One region of the Microbacterium sp. LWO12-1.2 genome, then DNA from elsewhere that is predicted to be linked to it. Evidence: riboswitches for the same ligand, from Rfam matches in the RefSeq annotation. Region 1 holds a riboswitch; the other holds the start of a gene.

The links. A riboswitch is a leader RNA that binds a small molecule or an ion and turns the genes downstream of it on or off. The one in region 1 is predicted to bind thiamine pyrophosphate.
Region 2: it holds a riboswitch for thiamine pyrophosphate, as region 1 does, so the genes downstream of both, MRBLWO12_RS13555 (ECF transporter S component) here and thiM (hydroxyethylthiazole kinase) in region 1, are expected to answer to the same signal.

The regions. Positions count from the first base shown of each region.
Region 1 is NZ_JBEGII010000001.1:1,780,191-1,783,591, forward strand. It holds gene MRBLWO12_RS08515 (bifunctional hydroxymethylpyrimidine kinase/phosphomethylpyrimidine kinase) at 1-1,160, opposite strand, end outside; gene thiM (hydroxyethylthiazole kinase) at 1,157-2,005, opposite strand; TPP riboswitch at 1,996-2,089, opposite strand; gene MRBLWO12_RS08525 (NAD-dependent epimerase/dehydratase family protein) at 2,116-3,087, opposite strand; gene MRBLWO12_RS08530 (DUF402 domain-containing protein) at 3,150-3,401, opposite strand, start outside.
Region 2 is NZ_JBEGII010000001.1:2,837,422-2,840,822, forward strand. It holds gene MRBLWO12_RS13550 (ABC transporter ATP-binding protein) at 1-1,104, opposite strand, end outside; gene MRBLWO12_RS13555 (ECF transporter S component) at 1,107-1,763, opposite strand; TPP riboswitch at 1,754-1,865, opposite strand; gene MRBLWO12_RS13560 (D-alanyl-D-alanine carboxypeptidase family protein) at 1,948-3,401, shown strand, end outside.

The DNA.
Region 1 (3,401 bases):
ACGAGCACTGCCGCTCCGATCTGCGCCGAGAGTGCTTCAGCTGCGGCGAGCGCATCGGACCAGCCGGTGATCTCCCGTCCCACCAGCACCGCGAGCTCCGCGAGGTTCGGCGTCACGACATCCGCGCGCTCGAGCAGTTCCCGGAGCGCCGATTCCGCTGCGGTGTCGAGGAGCCGGTCTCCGCTGGTGGCGACCATGACGGGGTCGACCACCACGATCGATGGACGGACGGCGTCGAGCCAAGCGATCACGGTGCGGACGGCCTCGGCATCCGCGAGCATCCCGATCTTGACCGCGTCGATGACGATGTCATCCGACAGCGCGTCGAGCTGCTGCCGCAGGAAGTCGGACGGCGGGACGTGGATCGCCCGCACGCCGCGGGTGTTCTGCACGGTCAACGCGGCGATCGCGGCCATGCCGTATCCCCCGTTGGCCGCGATCGACTTGAGATCCGCCTGGATGCCCGCCCCTCCGGAGGGGTCGCTGCCGGCGATCGTGAGCACGCGCGGCACCGAGACCGCCTGCCAGCGCCCACGGAACTCCTTCGCCGCCGCAGCCGGATCCTCGGCAGCGCAGAGCGCCGATACCACCGCGATCCCGACAGCGCCTGCGGCACGCAACGGCTCGATGTCATCGATCCCGACCCCGCCGATCGCCACGCACGGCAGCGGGCTCTCGGCCGCGAACTGCCGGAATCCCTCGATACCGAGGGCCGGCGGGTGGTCCGCCTTGGTGAGCGTCGGGCGGATGACACCGACCCCGAGGTAGTCGACCGTGCCCGGCGGAAGCGCGCGGACTGCGTCGAGGTGCTCCGGCGCATTCGCGGTGAGTCCGATCAGGGCATCGGGCCCGAGCTCCTGGCGCGCCCGCAGCACTGAGGCGTCACCCTGGCCGAGGTGGACACCGTCGACCCTGGCTCCGCGACGCCGCGCCTCGAGCGCCGCGTCCAGGCGGTCGTTGACGACGAGCAGCGCGCGACCGTCGATCGCTGCCGACAGGTCGAGCAGCTGCTCCACGACCTCACCGTCCGACGCGTGCTTCTCGCGGAGCTGCACGAGGCGCACTCCGCCGTCGACCGCGTGGCGGACGGTCTCGATCACGCCGCGTTCGCCGCACAGGGCCGCGTCGGTGACCAGGTAGAGCGACAGGTCGGCGCTCATCGGGCGCTCTCCTCGACGCGGGCAGCGACCAGGAGGTCATCCGGCTGCACGCCGGCGAGGGCATCGAGCAGGGCGACGGCGAAGCTGCCGGGCCCTGAGGAAACCACGGCGGCGCGCTCTGCGGCGATCGTATAGACGAGCGTGGCAGCCGCAATCGCGCTGAGCGCGGAGATGTCGGTCCCACGCGCGGCACCGAGGAATGCCGCCATCACGGCACCGAGAGCGCAGCCGCCGCCTGTGACGAGAGTGAGCAGCGGGTCGCCGTTCGCGATGCGGATCACGCGCTCCCCGTCGGTGAGCAGGTCGACCGGACCGGAGACCGCGACCACGCTGCCGTACCGGTGGGCCAGGGAGGTAGCCGCGTCGGCGGCCTCGTCCGTGCTGTCGGTGGCGTCCACACCGCGGCCGCCTCCGCTGAGTCCGGCGAGCGCGAGGATCTCCGAGGCATTGCCACGAACTGCCGTGGGGCGCAGCGCCACGAGTTCCTGCGCCAATGCTGTGCGCACCGGGAGCGCGCCGATGGCGACCGGGTCGAGCACCCAGGGCGTCCCGGCGGTCGAGGCTCCCTCTGCGGCCTCCAGGCTCGCGGCCTGCTGTTCCGGCGTGGGAGTGCCGAGGTTGATCAGCACCCCGGAGGCGATGCCGGCGAACATGCCGCTCTCCCCCGCGATGTCTACCATCGCGGGGGCAGCGCCCGTGGCGAGGAGCACATTCGCGGTGAAGCCGGTGACGACCGCGTTGGTGATGCAGTGCGTCAGGGGCGGAGTGGCTCGCAGTCTCGCGAGCAGCACCACCGCCTCGGACACCACGGTGGATTCGGACGATGGACGCAGACGATCGCTCAATGCGACATCCCTTCGCTAGTACGAACTAGATCAGGTTCGACGGGTCTGTTCTCAGCCGCGGTTGCGGCACCCCGTGTCACTGATCGCAGTCTAGCGAAGCGAGGTGCCGCTCAGAGGAGCTCGGCCAGCAGCGCGCGTTCGTCTTCTCGCGCGAGGCCCGCGCGCCGCTCGCGGTCGACGCCGCGCGCGATCTCATCGGCGACGACGCGGGCGATCGTGTCGTCGATCGCCCGCAGCGCTCCGCCTGTTCGATGGAACGCCGCGTTGGAGCGCGTCATGAACCCGGTCATGTCGGCGGGCAGCCACAGCGGCAGCGACCTCTCTCCCGACCAGTACGCGACGCCATGGTCTGCGAGCCAGTCTTCGTCGGCGATGACGGTCTCACCGCGGTGGCCGACAGCATCCTGGATCCGCAGGAGCACATCCTGCAGCGGATGCCGATCGCCGATCGCGTTCACCGCACCGCTGACGCCTGCTGCCGATGCCGTGATCACGTAGGCGGCGAGGTCGTCGACGTCGATCACCTGCGTCACACGGCCCTCCAGCGGCGGGAGCAGCACCGAGTCGCCCCTGGCGCGGGCGAACGCCGCTGCCCAGTAGCCGAACCGATCGCTGGGGTCGCCGTCGCCGACGATCAACCCGGGGCGCACGATCAGCGCCCGGTCGCCCAGCGCGCGCACCTGCTGCTCGGCGGCGACCTTCTCTGCCGCATAGTCGTATTCGTCGCCCGGCCTGGCCGCCTCATGCACCGGCGCGGACTCGTCGGCGCACACGGTCGCATCGTCGGCGTAGACCGACATCGACGAGATGTAAGACCATCGCTGCGCATGTGCCCCGAGCGCGGCCACGGCGGCTGCCACATGATCGGCCCGCGAGGAGATGTCGACCACGTGATCCCAGCCGCGGGCAAGCCCGTCGTAGGCGTCGGGCTGATCACGGTCGCCGCGTACGAGCGTCACGCCCGCCGGAGCAGGCCGCGCGCCGCGGGCGAGGCACGTCACCGCCGCTCCGTCATCCGCCCATCGGCGGGCGATCCGCCCGGAGAGCCAGCCGGTTCCGCCCAGGATCAGCACTTCCGTCATGACCCCATGTCACCAGCATCCGGAGCCACAGGGAAGAACTTCCGCTCAGAGCAGAGGCGTCGTCAGCGGGCGGAGAGGTCGTCGAGGCCTGCCAGCTGCGGGATCGTCCAGGTCGGATCCGGCCGCCAGTCGCGCCACTCGGCGTCGAACGGCCAGTCCCCCTCGCGGAACGACACGATGGCCGCATCCGCATGGCGCTCGATCTGCGCGGCCTGTTCTGCGCTGAGGCGCCCCTGTTCGATCGCGGCGATGACCTCGTCCTCGTCCTTCAGATGGATGCCGCCGGCCGCGTCGATCTCCACATCGAGGATATG
Region 2 (3,401 bases), 1.1 Mb from region 1:
TTCGTCCCGCAGCGTCTGCGCGAGGAACTGATGCTCCGGTTCCTGGAACACCATGCCGATACGGGTGAGCAGTTCGCGCGACGTCCAGCGGATCGGGCGCACTCCGCGACGCCCCGCGAGTTCGGGGGCGGCGCGCACCTCCCCCGCCTGCTCGGGGATGAGACCGGCGAGGGTCAGTGCCAGCGTGGACTTGCCCGCGCCGTTCGGGCCGGTGATGACGGTCGCATTGGCACGCGGCACGCGCAGATCGAGCCCCGACTGGACCACCACGCGCGGCTCCCGCGCGACCGCGAGACCGGATGCCGTGAGCACATCGGATGCCGCCACCCTCTCGAGCACGGGAAGGTCGATGCCCCGGTCGGGCACCCAGACCCCCGCATCCGCGAGCGCAGCGCCGTGCTCGGCGAACACCCGCTCAGGAGCGCCATCCGCGAGCAGCCCGCCATCCGCGGCGAGCACGATGACGCGCGTCATCAGGTCGACCCAGATGGGGGTCCGATGCTCCACCACGACCAGCGTCGCTCGGCTCGCGGTGACGGCGCGCTCCACACTCGCTCGGACCTCGCGCACGCCCTCGGGGTCGAGGTTCGCGGTCGGTTCGTCGAGCAGCAGGAGACCGGGGCGCATCGCCAGCACGCCGGCGAGCACCAGCCGCTGCTTCTGTCCGCCCGACAGCGCCTTGGTCGGTCGCTGCAGCGGCACGTCGAGCCCGACCGCCTCCAGCGCCTCCGCGACGCGGGCAGGGATGTCGGATGCCGGGACGCCGAGGTTCTCGCATCCGAACGCCACATCGTCGCCGACCTGGGAGAGCACGATCCCGGCATCCGGATCCTGCAGTACCAGACCCACCTGTCCGCGTCGGGACTCGGGGGCGGCACCGTCTACGCGGAGCGAACCGGTGCGCTCGCCTTCGTCGTCGTCGCCGAGCACCCCGGCGAGACCCGCGAGCAGCGTCGACTTGCCCGCACCGGAGGCGCCGAGCAGCAGCACCCGCTCACCCGGCTCGATCGTGAAAGTCACGTCGGCGACCGCCGGGCGCTTCCGTCCGGCGTACCGCCAGCCCCAGCCCGCAGCCTGCACGCGGGCCGGGGCGGCGAAGGTCACGCTCAGACCTCGCGCGCGTGCTCTCGCCCGGCGGCGAAGCGGTTGAGAGCGCCGGTGACCGCGAGGGCGCGCACGAGCAGCCAGCCGACGACACCGGCAAGGATCGCACCGGACACGACGACGCTGACCAGGTAGATCGTGTTGAACTCGACCGACTTCAGGATGTTCGGCGAGCTGCCGTAGAACAGCTCGAACACCCAGGCCGCGACCGCGGCGCCGACACCCGCCAGAGCGGCGACCGCGATGCCGAAACGACGGTAGAAGAACAGCGCGAAGATGATCTCCGCGCCCAGTCCCTGCACGAGCCCCGAGAGGATGGTCGAGATCCCCCACACGTTGCCGATCAGCATCGACACGATCGCCGCGACGAGTTCGACGACCAGCGCGGCGCCGGGCTTGCGGATCACGAGCCCACCGACGACTCCGCCGAGGAGCCAGATGCCGACGGCGATGCCGCCGAGGCCGGGGGTCAGGGCGTCGGCCGCGCCGAACCAGGCGTAGCCGATCGTGTTCCAGCCCCAGAACACGAGGCCGATCGCGACACCGAGAACAGCGGCGACGACGATGTCGACGACGCGCCAGCGCCAGACCGGGGCACGATGAAGATCCTTCGAAGCGGCGGATGCCTGCTGCGCGGATGCGGACGTGGACGTACTCATCTGAACTCCTCCCTGCGCTGGCATGACCCAGATCAGGTTCGACGGTCGAAGCGCGATTCGCTCCCTCTCAGCCCGGCTCGCCGGACTCCCGTGGTTGTGTTCCCGATCTTACCCAGTCGCGGCGCCGCCGTGTCTCCGGGTTGCATGAACGCGAATCGGTCGATGAATTCGGTAGCTTAGGCAAGTGACCGCTTCTGACCCTGCCGAGGCCACCGCCGCAGCTGCCCCCGGCGACGCCACCACCGGCGACGCTTCCCCGGCGGTTGCACCCGAGGCCCCGGATGCCGCGCCCGAGGCCCCGGCGGTCACGCCCGAGGCCCCGAATGCTGCGGCGCCGGAAGCTGTGGAAGCTGTGGAAGGCGACGACGAGGCGGTGATCCCGCCGGAGCCCCTCGCGGACGAGTTCCCCGCCGCCGACGGCGCGGAGGCCACCGACATCCTCACTCCCGCCGCTGCGCAGTGGGCCGACGATGAGGCGCATGCCACGGCCCTGACGTGGGTGGATGCCGCGACCGTCGCCGGTACCTCTCCGGCTCCGACCTTCGATCAGACGACCGATGTCGAGCCTGGTGTCGCACTGATGCGCGGAGCGAAGCTCCGTCCGGCGATCGCGCGCCCCGGACTGCTGGTGCCGCTCGGCGTTCTGGCCGGTCTCCTCGCGACGTACGTCGGGGGTGCTCTGCTGTGGCCGCTGCACGAGGTCGCCCCGACCGTGGAATCCGTGGAGTTCACCACCGTGCCCGCGCCGGCCGCGACCGTGACCTGGCCGGCACAGGGCAGCGCGGCCGTCGGAATCGACGGCATGACGACGTCGGCGTCGATCCCCGACGCCGTGAGCATCGCCAGCATCACCAAGGTCGTCAGCAGCCTGATGGTGCTCGACCGCATGCCGCTGGCTCTCGGCGAGCAGGGCCCCGAGTTCTCCTTCACCTACCGCGACAGCCTCGACTACTGGTCGTACCGGCGGTCCGACCAGTCCGCGCTCGACGTTCCGGTCGGCGGAGTGCTGACCGAATACCAGCTCCTCCAGGGGACTCTGCTGGGGTCGGCGAACAACTACATCGATCGTCTCGCATCGGAGATCTGGGGGTCTGATCGGGCTTTCGCCGAAGCGGCGTCGATCTGGTTGCGCGATCGCGGCCTGTCCGGCATCACCATCGTCACGCCGTCCGGGTTCGACGAGCGCAACGTCTCCACACCGGAATCTCTCGTCGCGCTGGGCGAGTACGCGATGAAGAATCCGGTCTTCGCCCAGATCGTCGGCACGAAGTCGGTGGATCTTCCCGGAGCCGGCACTGTCGAGAACACGAACGGGATGCTCGCCGACCCCGGCGTGGTCGGGATCAAGACCGGCACTTTGGTCGGCTGGAACCTGCTGACCGCCAAGGACGTGACCGTCGGCGACACGACAGTGCACCTGTTCGCCGCCGTGCTCAACCAGGACGACGATGAGCAGCGCCTCGCCGCGACGCGGAGCCTGTTCGCCGAGGCCGAGGCCGCCCTGCAGGCCCAGCCGCCCGTCGTCCCCGAGGGCACGGTCATCGGGGAGGTCCGCACAGTGTGGGGCGAGAAGATCGATGTGATCGCTGATGCCGACGCCGACGTCATCCTCTGGAACGGAGCCGTCGCCCAGGCGAC